DNA from 3 places in the Pantoea sp. LS15 genome. Region 3 is predicted to be linked to each of the others. Evidence: riboswitches for the same ligand, from Rfam matches in the RefSeq annotation. Region 3 holds a riboswitch; each other region holds the start of a gene.
What was found. A riboswitch is a leader RNA that binds a small molecule or an ion and turns the genes downstream of it on or off. The one in region 3 is predicted to bind thiamine pyrophosphate.
Positions count from the first base shown of each region.

Region 1: linked by a shared signal. The riboswitch ahead of thiB (thiamine ABC transporter substrate binding subunit) and the one ahead of thiM (hydroxyethylthiazole kinase) in region 3 are both predicted to bind thiamine pyrophosphate.
Region 2: linked by a shared signal. The riboswitch ahead of thiC (phosphomethylpyrimidine synthase ThiC) and the one ahead of thiM (hydroxyethylthiazole kinase) in region 3 are both predicted to bind thiamine pyrophosphate.

Region 1 covers NZ_JAAVXA010000009.1:29,853-35,842, forward strand. Annotated here, with positions in the region: gene thiQ (thiamine ABC transporter ATP-binding protein ThiQ) at 1-293, opposite strand, end outside; gene thiP (thiamine/thiamine pyrophosphate ABC transporter permease ThiP) at 277-1,887, opposite strand; gene thiB (thiamine ABC transporter substrate binding subunit) at 1,863-2,846, opposite strand; TPP riboswitch at 2,878-2,978, opposite strand; gene sgrR (HTH-type transcriptional regulator SgrR) at 3,015-4,670, opposite strand; gene sgrT (glucose uptake inhibitor SgrT) at 4,759-4,911, shown strand; gene HED65_RS14410 (sugar efflux transporter) at 5,032-5,990, shown strand, end outside.
Region 2 covers NZ_JAAVXA010000023.1:17,648-23,637, forward strand. Annotated here, with positions in the region: gene thiF (thiazole biosynthesis adenylyltransferase ThiF) at 1-412, opposite strand, end outside; gene thiE (thiamine phosphate synthase) at 405-1,040, opposite strand; gene thiC (phosphomethylpyrimidine synthase ThiC) at 1,040-2,935, opposite strand; TPP riboswitch at 3,014-3,127, opposite strand; gene HED65_RS21670 (Rsd/AlgQ family anti-sigma factor) at 3,182-3,679, opposite strand; gene nudC (NAD(+) diphosphatase) at 3,775-4,548, shown strand; gene hemE (uroporphyrinogen decarboxylase) at 4,587-5,651, shown strand; gene nfi (deoxyribonuclease V) at 5,661-5,990, shown strand, end outside.
Region 3 covers NZ_JAAVXA010000002.1:433,210-439,199, reverse strand. Annotated here, with positions in the region: gene HED65_RS05500 (ADP-ribosylglycohydrolase family protein) at 1-1,004, shown strand, start outside; gene HED65_RS05505 (nucleoside permease) at 1-3, shown strand, start outside; gene HED65_RS05495 (PfkB family carbohydrate kinase) at 1,001-1,954, shown strand; gene HED65_RS05490 (GntR family transcriptional regulator) at 1,928-2,674, opposite strand; gene thiD (bifunctional hydroxymethylpyrimidine kinase/phosphomethylpyrimidine kinase) at 2,717-3,517, opposite strand; gene thiM (hydroxyethylthiazole kinase) at 3,514-4,284, opposite strand; TPP riboswitch at 4,320-4,417, opposite strand; gene HED65_RS05475 (DUF4225 domain-containing protein) at 4,696-5,502, shown strand; gene HED65_RS05470 (hypothetical protein) at 5,499-5,813, opposite strand.

The sequences.
Region 1 (5,990 bases), on a different contig from region 3:
GGATCCATCCCCAGGGCGATGTTCTGCCGTACGGTAAGATGGGTGAAAAGATTATTTTCCTGAAACAGCATCGACACCGGACGTCGGGCGGGGGGCGTGCGGGTGTGATCGTGGTTTTCAATCATTATTGACCCGCTTGCCGGTTGCAGAAACCCGGCTATCAGATTGAGCAACGTGCTTTTTCCTGCTCCACTTGGGCCCAGAACCGCAATCATCTCTCCCTGGCGGGCAGAAAGCGTGAAGCGCATTGGCAGGTGCTGGTAGAGCCAGGTTACATCAATCAGTTTTAACATCACGCCCCGGAAGTTTTTCGATAACAGTAAATAAGGCAAAGCAGAGTAGCAGCAGTAAGAGTGCCGTGACGGCGCCGTCCTGGCTACGGTAAGAGCCGATCTGCTGGTACAGCCAGTATGGCAGTGTGCGGAAATCTTCATTGCCGAAGAGCGCGACTACGCCAAAATCACCAATTGAGAGCACACAGGCGAAAGCCAGCGCCTGTGCCAGCGGGCGTTTTAGTGCCCGCAATTCGACCACTCTTAACCGTTGCCAGCCCTGAATGCCAAGTGACTGACACAGCAGAGCGTAGCGGCTATTAACGTCGCGCATCGGGTTTTCCAGTACCTTCAGGGCATAAGGGATCGCCATCAGGGCATTGGTAAATATCACAATGCCGTCGGCACTTTCCGGCAGACCCACGGTGCTGTTGAAAAGTAGAAAGAATCCTGTCGCCAGTACTATTCCTGGCATGGCCAGAATCAGCATACCTGTTAGCTCCAGCGCCTGTCCGGCTTTACGGGCATGGCAGGCATAAAGCTCGCGGCTACTCCACAGCAGCATCATGGTCAGTATGACGCACAGCAGCCCGGCGGCCAGCGCAATGCGCAGTGAAGTCCAGGTTGCTTGCCAGAGCACGGACTGCTGCAACACGGACAGGAGATTGAGGTTCAGGCCATCGACGATAACGGCCATCAGCGGCGGCAGCAACAGCAGCAGAGCCAGCGTAATAAGCAAAACATCGGTGATACGGCTACGCAGGCTGTCCTGGGGATCGCGCCAGCCTGCTATCTGGTTACTGCCCGGTGGAATGGCTTTACTCAGACGCTGGCTCAGCAGCACCAGTACCAGACAGCACACCATCTGAACTATCGCCAGCAGCGCGGCCCGACCAGGATCGTAGTCGTAACTTAGCGCCTGATAGATTGCCAGCTCAATGGTTGTTGCCTGCGGTCCGCCCCCCAGTGAAAGCACGGTAGCGAAACTGGCAAAACAGAGCATGAAGATCAGTGCGGCAACAGGCGGGATTTGGCGGCGCAACCACGGCCACTCAACAAAGCGGAAGAAAGACCAGCCGCGCATGCCCAGCTGTGCCGCAAGCTGGCGCTGTTCGCCGGGGATATTTTCCAGCGCCTGTAAAAAGAGCCGGGTCGCCATCGGCATATTGAAAAAGACATGCGCCAGCAAGATGCCTTTAAGCCCGTATGGCGAGAAATGCCACTCCAGACCGAGCAGGCCGAACAGTGAAGCCAACCAGCCCTGACGACCATAAACGCTCAGGATGCCAAACACGGCTACCAGCACGGGCAGGATCAGCGTCATGGCGCACAGGCGCAGCAGCGCCTGCCTGCCAGGGAAACGCCGGCGATAAAGCGCACGAGCAAGGAAAATGGCGGGGATCACCGACAGCAGGGCAGAGAGAAACGCCTGCCAGAAAGAAAAACGGATAACGTGCCAGAGATAGCTGTCGTGCCAGAGGGAGAGCAGGTCACTCTCTGGCGCGTTCAACCACAATGCAAGAAAAGCGCCCAGGCTGACCGCCACCATCAGCATGGCGGCGAGCAGCCCAGGAATTAACCAGCCGGGAATTAGCGGCTGACGGCGCGTTGCCATTCACTTACCCATGCTGCACGCTGCGAAGCGACCTGTTGCGGCGTAAACTCCAGAGACGTTTGCGGTTTGGTCAGCTGCTCGAAACCTGCTGGCAGTGCTACGTTGGTCACGGGATACATCCAGTTACCCGCTGGAATGGCATTCTGGAATGCCGGTGAAACCATAAATTTCAGGAACTTCTCGGCAAGTTCTGGCTGTTTGCTGGCCGCGGTACGCGCAGCCACTTCCACCTGCAGGTAATGGCCTTCAGCGAAATTGGCCGCGGCATAGTTGTCATTTTTCTCAGCGATGATGTGGTAAGCCGGGGAGGTGGTGTAACTCAGTACCAGGTCGCTTTCCCCTTTCAGGAACAGGCCGTAGGCTTCACTCCAGCCTTTCGTCACGGTGACGGTTTTGGCGGCCAGTTTCTGCCACGCTTCCGGTGCTTTATCACCGTAGACTTTCTGCATCCACAGCAGCAGACCCAGACCCGGAGTACTGGTGCGAGGGTCTTCATAAATGACGCGCCATTTCTGATCGCTTTCCACCAACTCCTTCAGGCTCTTCGGTGGGTTCTTCAGCTTGTTTTTATCGTAAACAAAGGCAAAGTAGCCGTAGTCGAACGGAACGAAAGTGTCATTTTTCCAGCCACCCGGAACGTTGACGGCATCTGCTGCTACGCCACTTTTGGCAAACAGTTTGGTCTGCGAGGCAGCTTCCAGCAGGTTGTTATCCAGCCCGAGCACCACATCAGCTTTACTGTTTTTCCCTTCCATACGCAGGCGGTTGAGCAGCGAGACGCCATCTTCCAGCGCCACGAATTTCAATTCGCATTTACAGTCCGCTTCAAAGGCTTTTTTCACCACCGGGCCTGGCCCCCAGTCAGCAGAGAAGGAGTCGTAGGTGTAGACCGTCAGAACGGGCTTCGCAATAGCAGGCAGCGCGAACAGCGCCAGCAGGGGGAGAACTTTTTTTAACACTTTGCACCTCAGGGTTGAGTGGCAAAGGATTTTGAGCAACAGCCTCAAATCCCTTCGCCGGCGTTATCCGGATCAGGTTCGACGGGTATTATCTCAGCGCACATCAGTGATGCAGCACCCCGTTGAGAACGGCGCTATTGTAATGATTTGGTGAATATTGCGAAAGCGTTATGGCTCCGGCGGGGCAAACCAGGCGGATTTAAAATCAAACCAGCCTAAGGTGTTCATCCGCAGTCCGCGCATACTGCGCTGACCCTGAATCATCAGCCAGTGGTGGATCAGCGGTACAATCGCCTGCTGCGCGAGCAGTTGCTGGCACCACGAGGCCAGGTTCATCTCACCTGCTCGCCACCGGGCGGCATCCTGCTGCCAGTCTCGTTCGATGCAGTGCTGGATCAGCGGTACCTCATACAGGTGAGAGAACAGTGAGAAATCGAGCGGAAGGGTGAAGTTGGCGCTGTTCAGCCAGATATCACTGACAATATCTCCGCGGTGCCATTCATCATAATCGACCTCCTGAATGTCGAGATGGACGCCTTCAGCCTCCAGCAGTTTGCTCATGATCCGGGCGATAAAGCGGTGTTCCACATGGTCACGGTAATAGGTCAATGTGATCGACTCCAGCCCGGCAGGCTTTTCACCGTGAACCGGTCGGGCGTGGTGCCAGCGCGGGAGCAGGCCGTAGGCCGGGAACCAGTATGTCTGGTATTGCTCTTCCGCCTGATAAATAAGGTTAGCCGGAGAGAGAACGTGGCTAACCCACCTGCGTACCTCGCGACTGGCACCGCGATGGCTACGGGCGTCAAACAGCAGGTAATAGCAGCCCTCTTCAAGACGGCTTTCAACCGCTTTTTCCCCTTCGGTTGGCCCTTCCAGCGTTAAGCCGCAGCTCAACTCTTCGCTGATGTCAGGCAGAACCCAGACGTTGACTTCGTCGATCAGCGCACGATAGCCAAAGTAGTCGTCAAAGGCGCGAATTTTAAGCTGGTTGCTGGTATTGCGCGTCACTGCGTAAGGACCCGTCCCTACGGGCTGGCTGGCAAAATGGGGCAGAGATGCCCATTCGCGTGGCAGGATCATCGACGGAACATAACCCATTAGCCACGGTAGCCACTGGTCGGGCTCGGACAGTTCGATGTCAACGGTCCATGCTGTCGGGGAGTGGATCCGCGAGACATGGGCATACAGAGGAAGGGCGCGTGCGCGCTGAAGAGAGTCAATGACGTCGCTCATCTCCAGCTCGCGGCCGTGGTGAAAGTGGATGCCGGGCCGTAAAAAAAAGCGCCAGTGAAGTGGGGAAAGTTGCTGCCAGTGGTGCGCAATATCTGCTTCCAGTTCCCCATTTTCCTCATTTATGCGTGTCAGGCCGCTGAATATTTGTCGGGCCATATGGGTTTCAGAGCGACGTAACGCGGTACCGGGTAACAGATTTTTCATTGGCCGATAGTAGAGCACCCGCAGGATGTGTCGGCCCTGACGAAAACTGCGTCCCAGGTGTGAAACCAGCATCTGGCGTACGGCCGCTTTGTCACCGACCAACTGCACCAGTTGATCGATTCGGTCCTGCTCCAGCAAATCTTCTGCACGCTGCTGCTGTAGTGCCAACCCGGTATAGAGAAAGGTCAGACGTGAGCGTTTACCGCGTCCCGCCTCTGCTTCCCAGCTCAACCAGCCCTGCTGTTGCATGGTGTTAAGCAGGGTACGCATATGGCGGCGAGAACAGCTGAGCAGATCAGCCAGCTCGTTCAGCGTGGTCTCCTTCGATTGCCCCTCACAGCACTGCCAGAGGCGGATAAATTGTTGTTGCAGTCGACCGGAAGGCATAAAAGAGGAACTCCTGATAAAAAATCAGCAATTTATTAATCCCTATATTAAGCCAATAATACTTCCCGATGAAGTGAGGAGGTAAATTATGAAGAGGTCTACCACACGTCAGTTTTATCAGCTCTATTTTTCAGCGACAAAAGGAACGTCCTGGCTGGCCCGTCAGTGTGCAGAGCAACGGCTGAAAATTCTGGAAGACCTGATGCAGTGGGACGTTACGAAAGCGGCCTCTTCTCGCTGACTCGCCTCGATCATGTGTGACTGAGTATTGGTGCTTATCACCCGCCAGCAAAATGTTTTTGCTGGCTTTTTTCGTTTATTCTTTCACCCGATTTTGATTCGCTTTCACAAGGATTTGCGCATGCTCTGGTTGATGACAATGGGGCGACGCCTGAATGGTGTCTACGCCGCTTTTATGCTGGTGTCCTTTATGATGGGCGTTGCGGGGGCGTTACAGGCGCCGACGCTGAGTCTGTTTCTCAGCCGGGAGGTAGGGGCGCAGCCGTTCTGGGTTGGCCTGTTTTATACCGTCAATGCTATTGCCGGGATTCTGGTCAGCCTGGGGCTGGCGAAACGATCGGACAGCAAGGGCGATCGCCGTAAACTGATCCTCTTTTGCTGCGCGATGGCCGTTGGTAACGCATTACTCTTTGCCTTTAATCGTCATTATCTGACGCTCATCACCTGCGGCGTGCTGCTGGCGTCACTGGCCAATACCGCCATGCCACAGCTGTTCGCACTGGCGCGTGAGTATGCCGACAATTCCGCGCGGGAAGTGGTGATGTTCAGCTCGGTGATGCGTGCTCAGCTTTCTCTGGCGTGGGTTATTGGCCCGCCTCTGGCCTTCATGCTGGCGTTGAACTACGGCTTCACCACTATGTTCTCCATCGCGGCAGGTATTTTTGCGATAAGCCTGGTGTTGATTGCTTTCGCGCTGCCGTCCGTGGCGCGCGTCGAGCAGACAACGGACAAACCCATCACTCAGGTGAGCGGCTGGCAGGACAAAAATGTCCGCATGCTGTTTATCGCCTCCACACTAATGTGGACCTGCAACACGATGTACATTATCGACATGCCGCTGTGGATCAGCAGCTCCCTGGGGCTGCCGGATAAGCTCGCAGGGATCTTAATGGGAACCGCGGCCGGGCTGGAAATTCCGGCGATGATTCTGGCGGGTTACTACGTTAAGCGTTTCGGAAAGCGTCGGATGATGATCGTAGCTGTGGCGGCTGGGGTGCTGTTTTACGCAGGGTTGATTCTTTTCCATTCGCGCGAAGCACTACTGGCGCTGCAACTATTTAACGCTGTGTTTATTGGGAT
Region 2 (5,990 bases), on a different contig from region 3:
CGGCGTTGATTGCCTGACGCGTCGCCATATTGTCGGTGCAGTCCAGCACCACGTCGGCCAGGGCAACTTCACGTTGCAGGCTTTCACCGCTGAGCCGTTGCTGTAGGGCAATCAGTTCGATGTCCGGGTTAAGCTGGTTCAGCCGCTGGCGGGTGATTTGCGCTTTAGGCTGGTTAATATCCTCGGTGGTAAAGAGAATTTGCCGTTGCAGGTTGCTGAGGTGAACGTCGTCGTCATCGGCCAGTACCAGCGTGCCGACGCCCGCCCCTGCCAGATAGAGCGCGGCAGGGGCTCCTAACCCGCCCAGACCCACAATCAGAACCCGGCTGGCGAGCAGCTTTTGCTGCCCGTCAATGGCGATATCCTCGAGCAGAAGCTGACGGCTGTAGCGCATAAAATCACGATCATTCATCGCCTGCTCCTGCCAGCTGTAACAGCTGCTCAGTGGCCGACTGCCAGTCTGCGGCCTGGGTAATGGCGCTGACGACGGCAATGCTGCCGACGCCGGTCTCCAGCACCGCCGGGGCACGTTCAAGGCTGATACCGCCGATGGCAACGGTGGGGTAATCGGCAAGGCGTTCAACATGACTCGCCAGCTGCGTCAGACCTTGCGGTGCAGAGGGCATCTGCTTGGTTTGGGTCGGGAAGACGTGGCCGAGAGCGATGTAAGAGGGGCGGGCGGTCAGCGCGACGTCGATCTCCATATCGTCATGCGTTGACACCCCCAGACGCAGCCCTGCATCGCGGATCGCATTGAGGTCGGTCGTCTCAAGGTCTTCCTGACCCAGATGCACGCCGTAAGCCCGGTGTTTGATCGCCAGTCGCCAGTAGTCGTTGATAAACAGGCGGGCATCATAGCGACGTCCCAGCGCGATGGCAGAAACCACATCCGCCTCTACCTCTTCATCGTGTTTATCTTTAATGCGTAGCTGGATTGTGCGAACGCCCGCCGCAAGCAGGCGCTCTATCCATTCCACGCTGTCCACCACCGGATAGAGCCCTAAACGGAAGGGCACTGGTGGGAAATCGGGCTGGTACATTACGCCTCCTCTTTTTTGAGGTAGATTTCACCACCTTTGGCGCGGAAGGTTTCTGACATATCCGCCATGCCCACTTCGATGGTTTGCGTGGCGGCGTAGTCACGTACCTCCTGGCTGATTTTCATCGAGCAGAATTTCGGCCCGCACATGGAGCAGAAGTGTGCCACCTTGCCCGATTCCTGCGGCAGTGTTTCGTCGTGATAGGCGCGGGCAGTGAATGGGTCGAGCGCCAGGTTGAACTGATCTTCCCAGCGGAACTCGAAGCGTGCTTTCGACATGGCGTTATCACGGATTTGCGCTCCCGGGTGGCCTTTCGCCAGATCGGCTGCGTGAGCGGCAATTTTGTAGGTGATCAGACCCTGCTTCACGTCCTCTTTGTTCGGCAGGCCGAGGTGCTCTTTCGGCGTGACGTAGCAGAGCATGGCGCAGCCGAACCAGCCGATCATCGCTGCACCAATCCCCGACGTGAAGTGGTCGTAGCCCGGTGCGATATCGGTGGTCAATGGTCCGAGGGTGTAGAACGGCGCTTCGTGGCAGTGCTCCAGCTCTTCGGTCATGTTGCGACGGATCATCTGCATTGGTACATGTCCCGGGCCTTCAATCATCACCTGTACGTCATATTCCCAGGCGATTTTGGTCAGTTCGCCCAGCGTGTGCAGTTCGGCAAACTGCGCTTCGTCATTGGCATCGCGGATAGAGCCAGGACGCAGGCCGTCGCCGAGCGACAGGGAGACATCGTAAGCGGCGCAGATTTCGCAGATTTCACGGAAGTGTTCGTAGAGGAAGTTTTCCTGATGATGGGAGAGACACCACTTCGCCATGATGGAACCGCCGCGCGAGACAATACCGGTCAGACGTTTCGCCGTCATCGGCACGTAGCGCAGTAGTACACCTGCGTGAATAGTGAAGTAGTCCACACCCTGTTCAGCCTGTTCCAGTAACGTGTCGCGGAAGGCCTCCCAGGTAAGATCTTCGGCAATGCCATTTACCTTCTCCAGTGCCTGATACACAGGCACCGTCCCGATTGGTACCGGGCTGTTACGCAGGATCCATTCGCGGGTTTCGTGAATATAACGGCCAGTAGAGAGATCCATCACCGTGTCCGCACCCCAGCGCGTCGACCAGACCAGTTTTTCCACCTCTTCTTCGATGGAGGAAGTAACAGCAGAGTTACCGATGTTAGCGTTGACCTTCACCAGGAAATTACGGCCGATAATCATTGGCTCAGATTCCGGGTGATTGATGTTGGCAGGGATAATCGCGCGGCCAGCGGCGACTTCATCACGCACAAATTCCGGCGTAATGTTTTCCGGCAGGCGAGCGCCAAAACCTTCTCCCGGATGCTGGTGGCGCAGAATTTCGCTACGGATGCGCTCACGGCCCATGTTTTCGCGAATGGCGATGAACTCCATTTCGGGGGTGACGATCCCCTGACGAGCGTAGTGCAGTTGGGTCACGCATTTGCCTGCTTTAGCTCGTTTCGGTGTCAGAAGGCCGGTGAAGCGCAGCTCGTCCAGACCGTCGTCGGCCAGGCGCTCTTTGGTGTAGGCGGAACTTTGCTCGTTTAGCTCTTCGCTGTCCTGACGGGCGTCGATCCACGGCTGGCGCAGTTTAGCCAGGCCTTTCTGAACGTTGATCGCAATTTCAGGGTCACCGTATGGGCCGGAGGTGTCATACACCGGAACAGCTTCGTTGTCTTCATACTGCGGGTTATCTTTGCTGCCGCCGATAAGTGTTGGGCTAAGCTGAATTTCACGCATCGGCACGCGGATATCCGCCTGAGAGCCGGTGATGTAGATGCGTTTAGAGTTCGGGAAAGCGGTGCCTTCCAGGGTATCAATGAAGTGTTGGGCGTGTGCGCGCTGTTCGCGGCGGGTCAGTTTAGTGGTAGACATAGCTCATTCCAAAAGTGAAGGACATGGCTTGTCAGACGACGGATGAAGCAAGAGAAGATCGCCCGCAGGCGATTCAACAGCAGTGTGACTCTTGTTCCCTTCGCAGGTATTAACCTGATCAGGTTCCGCGGATCCCGAATTAACGGTCTCAGCCCGCGTTTTTGCAAACGCTGGGCACTCCGACAAGAAAAATCCCCCTCGTGAGAGGGGCGAATGTTTGTAAATTACTCGTTAACGATTAAGAACTCAAGCAGGGCGCGCGATGTTATCTTCGTTGCTTGCACTGAGATTGCTATCCAGCACGAGGGCGATCAGCTTATCTTCCAGTGTGAATCGCTCTTCCAGCGCTTCGCCAAGGTCGGAAAGCGCCTGCTGAAACTCAAGATAGTTATCGTGATCGATCGCATTCTCAAGTGTGGAATCGTAGTAGTCCATGATCTGCTGGGTGTTGGCTTCCAGCAGCGGATAGAGTTTGCTGGCCGCTAAATACGGTGTTGTCCCTTCCATTTCGCGGATAATGCGTTCATAAATATTGAAATGGCCGTCGGACAGGTAGTCGACCAGGCTCTGACAAAAATCATCCAGCGCTTTTTCATTCAGACGCATAAACGATTCTTTGCCAGGCTTAATACCGACCAGATTGTAATAAGCCACGAGTAGATGCTTGCGCACATGTAGCCAGCGATCCACCAGTTTGTTACTTCCTCTAACGCGCTCAGTCAGGCTTTCTAGCTGGTTTAACATGTTCGACTCCGCAAAGTTTAGAATTGAATCTGCTTATCCAAAATGTAACCACGATGCTAACAACATGTCAGTGAAGCGAAGGTAGTGCAATAGATATGGATCGTATTATTGAAAAATCAGATCTTGGTTGGTGGATCGTCAGTCACGAACAAAAATTATGGCTCCCCGTCGGGGAAATTCCCTATGGTGCTGCAGAGACCTTCGACCTTGTTGGTCTGCCCGCACTGAAGATCGGCGAGTGGCAGGGCGATCCCGTGTGGATGGTCCAGCAGGCTCGCCGTCAGGACATGGGATCGGTTCGTCAGGTGCTGGATCTTGATGTGGGGCTGTTCCAGCTGGCGGGCCGTGGCGTACAGCTGGCGGAGTTTTATCGTTCGCATAAATACTGCGGTTACTGCGGGCATACCATGCACCCGAGCAAAACCGAGTGGGCGATGCTCTGCAGTCACTGCCGTGAACGCTACTATCCGCAGATCGCGCCGTGCATTATCGTCGCTATCCGTCGCGAGGATTCCATCCTGCTGGCGCAACATACCCGTCACCGTAACGGCATTCACACTGTGCTGGCCGGGTTTGTCGAAGTGGGCGAAACGCTGGAGCAGGCGGTGGCGCGCGAAGTGATGGAGGAGAGCGGGATTAAAGTGAAGAACCTGCGCTATGTTACCTCTCAGCCATGGCCGTTCCCGCAGTCACTGATGACGGCATTTATGGCCGAATACGATAGCGGGGACATCGTCATCGACCAGAAAGAGTTACTGGAAGCAAACTGGTATCGGTATGACGATTTACCTCTGTTACCACCGCCAGGTACGGTGGCGCGTCGGCTAATAGAAGATACCGTGGCAATGTGTCGGGCCGAGTATGAGTAGTGTTACACTGAGGCCATGACGCTTAAGGAACTGCAAAAATGACCGAACTGAAGAACGATCGTTATCTGCGTGCGCTGCTGCGCCAGCCCGTTGATGTCACCCCGGTGTGGATGATGCGCCAGGCGGGACGTTATCTGCCAGAGTACAAAGCCACGCGTGCGCAGGCGGGCGATTTTATGTCGCTGTGCAAAAATGCTGAGCTGGCCTGTGAAGTGACGCTCCAGCCGCTGCGCCGCTTCCCGCTGGATGCCGCCATTCTCTTTTCGGACATTCTGACCATCCCGGATGCGATGGGCCTTGGGCTCTATTTTGAAACTGGTGAAGGCCCACGTTTTACTTCACCGATCAAGAGTAAAGCCGACGTTGATAAGCTGCCTGTTCCCGATCCTGAAGATGAGCTGGGCTATGTCATGAACGCTGTGCGCACCATTCGCCGTGAGCTGAAAGGTGAAGTGCCGCTGATCGGTTTCTCCGGCAGTCCGTGGACGCTGGCGACTTACATGGTTGAAGGTGGCAGCAGCAAGGCTTTCACCGTGATTAAAAAGATGATGTACGCGGAGCCGCTGGCGTTGCATGCGTTGCTCGACAAGCTGGCGAAAAGCGTCACTCTCTACCTGAACGCACAGATTAAAGCGGGTGCGCAGTCGGTGATGATTTTCGACACCTGGGGCGGCGTACTCACCGGACGCGATTATCAGCAGTTCTCGCTCTATTACATGCACAAAATCGTCGATGGTTTGCTGCGTGAAAACGAAGGCCGTCGCGTACCGGTAACGCTGTTCACCAAAGGTGGCGGTCAGTGGCTCGAAGCGATGGCAGCAACGGGCTGTGACGCCCTTGGGCTGGACTGGACTACCGATATCGCTGATGCGCGCCGTCGCGTGGGTGACAAGGTGGCGCTGCAGGGCAATATGGATCCGTCCATGCTCTATGCACAGCCAGCTCGCATTGAAGAAGAGGTGGCAACGATTCTCGCCGGCTTCGGCCAGGGGGAAGGGCACGTCTTTAACCTCGGACACGGTATTCATCAGGACGTGCCGCCAGAACACGCTGGCGCGTTTGTGGAGGCGGTACACCGACTTTCTGCGCAATACCACAAGTAAGGAATCGCTATGGATCTCGCGTCATTACGCGCCCAACAAATAGAACTGGCTTCATCCGTGATCCGCGAGGATCGTCTGGATAAGGATCCCCCGCAGTTTATCGGTGGGGCGGACGTCGGGTTTGAGCAGGGTGGGGACGTGACGCGAGCGGCGATGGTGGTACTGAAATATCCCTCGCTTGAGCTGGTGGAGTACAAGGTGGCGCGTATTGCTACCACCATGCCCTACATTCCTGGCTTTCTCTCCTTTCGTGAATATCCCGCGCTGCTGGCAGCGTGGGAGCAGCTCTCGCAAAAACCTGACCTGCTGTTTGTTGATGGACACGGTATCTCACACCCG
Region 3 (5,990 bases):
TGAAACAAGAACGTGTTCTCGGTGCCCTTTATGGGCAGGCGTTAGGGGATGCAATGGGCATGCCGTCGGAGCTGTGGCCGAGAAAGCGCGTCAAAGCGCACTTTGGCTGGATAGACCGCTTCTTACCTGGTCCGGCGGAGAATAATGCGGCCTGTTATTTTAAGCAGGCCGAGTTCACCGATGACACCTCCATGGCACTATGTCTGGCGGATGCGATTATCGAATGTGATGGGGAGATTAACGCAGACGTTATCGGCAAACATATTCTGCACTGGGCGCTCGATTTCGACGCGTTTAATAAAAACGTGCTCGGCCCGACATCAAAAATAGCGCTTAACGCCATCCGCGACGGGAAGCCCGTGAGCGAACTGGAAAACAATGGTGTTACCAATGGGGCAGCTATGCGTGCCTCCCCGTTGGGTTGTCTGTTACCCGCCACGCGCCTTGAGCATTTTGTAGAACAGGTGGCGCTGGCTTCCAGCCCGACCCATAAATCGGATCTCGCGATTGCCGGCGCGGTGGTGATTGCCTGGGCGGTTTCGCGCGCCATCGACGGTGAACGCTGGCAGAACATCGTCGATGCCCTGCCGGGCATCGCTCGTTATGCACAGGAGGCGAAAACCACCACCTTCAGCGCATCGCTCGCGGCACGTATTGAGCTGGCGCTTAAGACCGTACGTGAAGCCAATGGTATCGACTCCGCCAGCGAGCAGATTTATCAGCTCGTTGGCGCAGGAACCAGCACCATTGAGTCCGTTCCGGCGGCCATTGCGATGGTTGAACTGGCGGAAACCGACCCAAACCGTTGCGCCATTTTATGTGCCAACCTGGGCGGTGATACGGACACCATTGGCGCAATGGCGACGGCCATCTGCGGCGCACTGCACGGCGTGCAGGCTATTGACCCGCAGCTGAAAGCGGAACTCGACGCTGTAAACCAGCTCGATTTTGGTCGCTATTGCGAGAAACTGCTGCACTTCCGGGAGCAAAGGGAGGGCGTATGAATTCGTTTGCCCAACACCTTAAAACATTGCACGCGACACGACCGGTGACGGTGCTGGGTGCAGCGGTCATTGACGTTATCGCCGATGCCTACGCCCTGCCCTGGCGCGGGTGCGATATCGAGCTTAAACAGCAGGGCGTCAATATCGGCGGCTGTGCGCTAAACATTGCCATAGCCCTTAAACGGCTCGGCATCGCGTCGCAAAATGCACTTCCCGTCGGCCATGGCGTGTGGGCGGATATTATCCGTAACGCCATGGCAAAACAGGATCTGCACAGCGCCGTGGACGCCGAAACCGGCGATAACGGCTGGTGTCTGGCGCTGGTAGAACCGGATGGCGAACGCACTTTTATGTCGTTTAGCGGTGTGGAGAATCAGTGGCAACAGCACTGGCTGGATGCACTTCACGTGCCGCCAGCAAGCCTGGTATATCTCTCCGGCTATCAACTGGCATCGCCGTGCGGCGAGCTCCTGACGGCCTGGCTGGAAGGGTTACAGGCGATCACCGCCTTTATTGATTTTGGCCCCCGCATCGCCGATATTCCTGACGCACTAATGGCGCGAATTATGGCCTGTAAACCGCTCGTCTCGCTTAATCGCCAGGAAGCGCAGATTGCTGCTGAACGATTTGATATGACGCCTGCATGCTTAGGAACACAGTGGCAACAGCGTTTTGGCTCGGCGCTAATCATTCGCCACGACAAAGACGGCGCGGCCTGGTATGACGATGACGCCTCAGGTTCTGTTCCGGCGTTTCCCGCCACCGTGGTCGACACAATCGGCGCAGGCGACAGTCATGCAGGCGGAACGCTTGCCGGGCTGGCTACAGGGTGGAGTCTTGCAGATTCTGTTCTGCTGGGTAATGCGGTAGCCGCCTGGGTAGTCAGCCACCGTGGCGGTGATTGTGCCCCCACTCGCGAGGAATTACTCCTCGCACACAAAGACATATAGGTCGCTGCGACAGTAGCTGATGCTGTACTCAATCGGCCGGTGCTGCTGATCAAGTGCAACCTGCTTGATCACCAGCACCGGAATTTTGTCATCCATCTTTATATGTGCCTGAAATTCGCTGTCCGGCATGCGGGCGCTAACCCGTGAACGGGTACGCTGCGGGAAGATGTTCTGGCTGCGAAAATAGTCATACAGCGAGATGCCAATGGCATCCGGATCGTGAATCAGCCCCACCGGAACCCACGACTCTTCAATCGACACCGCATCATCGTCAACATAGCGAATACGCTTAAGCAGAAAGACCTCGCTATCCGGTTCCACCGACAACTGGCTGGCTACCTCTTCCGGACACTTCACCACGCGTTTATTCACCCACAGCGTGTTGGGTTTTTTACCGCGTAACACCACCTGCTGAGAGAAACCGCGCGCTTCTTTGAGCGAATATTCAAAGATGTTGTTAATTTGCGTCCCGTAGCCCCGGGCACGCGTCACCACCCCTTCGGATTCCAGCGCCTGCATCGCTTTGCGCACAGTAATGCGCGACACACCGGTTAACTGGCTCAGGTCACGCTCCCCGGGCAGGATATTGCCATGCTCCAGCACCCCGCTGCGCACCGCGTTTTTTACCGTTTCGGCAAATTTCAGATACAGCGGTGTATTGTCGGGCGCGGCGATCCGTTCATTCAGTTGATCGATTAACCGGGTATGCGCTTGTTCCATCTCTGTTTTTCTCAGGCGTGGTGTTTCCTGCCAGTATACGGCTTACCACCAGGCATGAAAATGGTGTACCGGCCCAATACCGTGACCCACTTCCAGAGTATCGGCTTTAGCCAGCGCGGCTGAGAGCCAGGTTTTCGCTTCGCTCACTGTATCGGCCCAGTTATCATGCCGTGGACGTAATGCCGCCAGCGCAGCAGAGAGCGTACAGCCAGTACCATGGGTGTTTTTAGTGTGTACGCGTGGTGCCGTGAAACGCCGCTCGCCGTCCCGGGTGAAGAGCCAGTCCGGGCTTTCGGCATCGTCAAGATGACCACCTTTCATCAGCACGGCCCCGCAGCCCATCGCCAGCAGCGCATTCCCCTGCTCTTTCATTTCCCATTCATTTTGCGCGTGTGTTGCCCCCAACAGTGCAGCGGCCTCCGGCAAATTGGGTGTGATGAGCGCCACCTGCGGCAGCAGCTTTTTGCGCAGTGTTTCAACAGCGGAGGCGGAGAGCAATGGGTCGCCACTTTTTGCCAGCATCACGGTATCCAGCACCACGTTTTGCACCTGATAACGTTTAAGGCGTTCAGCCACCGCTTCAACAATATCTGTCTCTGCCAGCATACCGATCTTGGTGGTATCAATTCGCACATCGCTGAATACGGAATCCAGCTGCGAGGCAACAAAATCCGGTTCAATACGGTAAACCGACTGCACGCCGCGCGTGTTTTGCGCCACCAGTGCGGTAATGACTGAGCAACCGTACGCGCCAAGGGCGGAGAAGGTCTTCAGGTCGGCCTGGATACCCGCACCACCACTGGGATCGGTGCCGGCAATGGTCAGAGCGTTAATACGTTTCATGCCAGTTCCTCCAGGGTGTAGAGCGCATCCAGGAACGTGCTGGCAAAACTGCCTGGGCCACGAGACTGTGCAGCGGCGACCGTTCCGGCTCGCTTCATAAATCCGCACGCGGCGGAGACGTTATCCAGCCTGTCGCCCGGCAGTGAGCAACTCGCCGCCACGACGGCAGAGAGTGCGCACCCTGTGCCCACCACGCGCGTCATCAAGGGATCACCGCCGATTACCGTTCGGGTTCGTTGTCCATCCGTGATGCAATCCACTTCACCGGTGACCACCACAATGGCATTGGTCTGGCGAGCCAGCGCCTGTGCCGCAGGTAACGCGCTGGCTGTGGAGTCAGTCGTATCGACGCCGCGCCCACCTGCGCTCATCCCGGCAAGAGCGAGGATTTCCGAAGCATTACCGCGAATGGCTGCGGGTTTCAGGGCAAGGATTTGATGACAAAAGCGGGTGCGAAACGTCAGAGCGCCCACGGCAACCGGGTCCAGCGTCCAGGGTTTACCTGCGGCTACCGCACTCTCAATCGCCTGACGCATCGCCTGCGCTCGCGGCAAGGTCAGTGTGCCAACGTTAATCAGCAATGCATCGGCGATCGCGGCAAACTGCTCAGCTTCTTCGGCCTCAATCACCATCGCTGGAGAGGCACCAAGCGCCAGCAGAGCGTTGGCAGTAAAGGTCTGTACAACGTCGTTAGTCATACAATGCGTAAGCGGGGAACGGGTTCGGAACTGATGTAAAACGCGTAAATCGAGCAGGTCAGGCTGCATGGGTTCGCTCCTGCCTTGCGTGAAGAAGCGATGACCGGGAAGGCATCTGACTTCCCTACGCTGGCATTATCCAGATCAGGTAATACGGGTATTTCTCAGCCTTCATTTAAGAAGGGCACCCCGAGTCATGAAGATTGAATCTCTATATTTTTTGCCAGATTAGGGGAAGTTGTTCGCTTAAGCAAGTGTAGTGAGTTATTGCCTAACTCCCACAAAAGCGCCGAGGTAAGATTAGGCGATGGCACGCTGTAGCAGGTCAAAACCAGGGTCAATAAAACCCATTACCGTGTGAAGTCTCAGAGTTTGCTCATGTTTTTGTTCCGGCAAAATCATACTCCGGGAAAGCATTTCCTGTTGCCCCTGAACGTATAGCACGTAAAATGACCAGACACCTTAAGGAAAGGAGGCTTTATGGATATCGCGCTGCTCAACAGGGGCTGGAACAGAACCTGGTCAGATACCATGGTGAATCTGGAAGCCCGGAAACTCGTCGAAACAGCAAACCGGCTGTCAGCATTCTATTTGCAAGATGGTCTAACCCGTATCAAGTTTATCGAAGAGATAAAACAGGTCGTAGAAAAGGAGTTCGAGGCAGCACGGCGAGCTAAAACAGACGAAGAATGCATTGTATGCATCGAAAATCTGCGTGCAGAAACGGATAATTTGCACGAACAAGAACGACTATTAAGAACCAGAGCCGCACAACTTTATGCAAAGGTCGAGTTTGTCAGGGAAAATAATAAAATCGTCGGATATGTGATTTCGGCAATCCATATAGTGGTATCCGGAGCAGCACTATTCGGTGGAATGGTTATGATGTCCACTATGACCCCTGTCGGAGTTCTTGCAGGCGCAGTTTTATTCGTTGATGGTATTAACGGGATAACAAAAGAAGCAAGCCATCTTCGCTATGGTCAACAATCCAAATCGGAAGGCATTTTTGCTGATGGCGTGATGGATACTGCACAATTTTTGGGGTTTAGCCCAAAAAATGGGTTAGCTTTTTATAATACGGTGACTCTGGGGGCTAATGTTTTTAGCATCTTCGGATTAGCAAGGAAGCCGGGAGCCTGGCGATTATTTCGCTGGCTGCCGCGTGATTACTACCGAAAAGTTGACACAATGAGTAAGCCCAGGCTAACTATGAAAATCGCTGGATATGGTGTTAAAGCGAAAGTGATTTTTGATCTTCTGGCGACTGATCACAGTAATGATTAAGATTTGTTCGCCCTACAGAATCGCCAGGATTTATAAGCAAGCACAGGCGGTTGTATAAATATTGCAACCGCTGCTCCACAAGAAAGGCCAATGGCACCAGAGAAAACACTCTCTTCAGATGCGAATATCACCAGAAAAACGAATACAGCAAGGCAACCGGATACAACGCACACAGCAAGAATAAAACGCCTGGCCAGGTCCCTGATGGCATTCCCCAACGTTCCACCATAGCTTTCAACGTTGTTTTTTATCTTCTGCAAATCCGATGGTGTAAAACCAGAACGTAACAAAGCTTCATCAGTAACTTTCATATATATCGTCCTTTATCTCTCAAAAGATTGTCCCCAATCACTGATTGTGCTAGCAATCATACTTATGAACTTTACCGCAATCCAGCCGAAACTATGTGGAAGACTCTACTGTAAGTATCCGCATAATCGTGCCATTCACATTTAGCGGTCTTCCGGCATACTCAATCTGCCAACGAA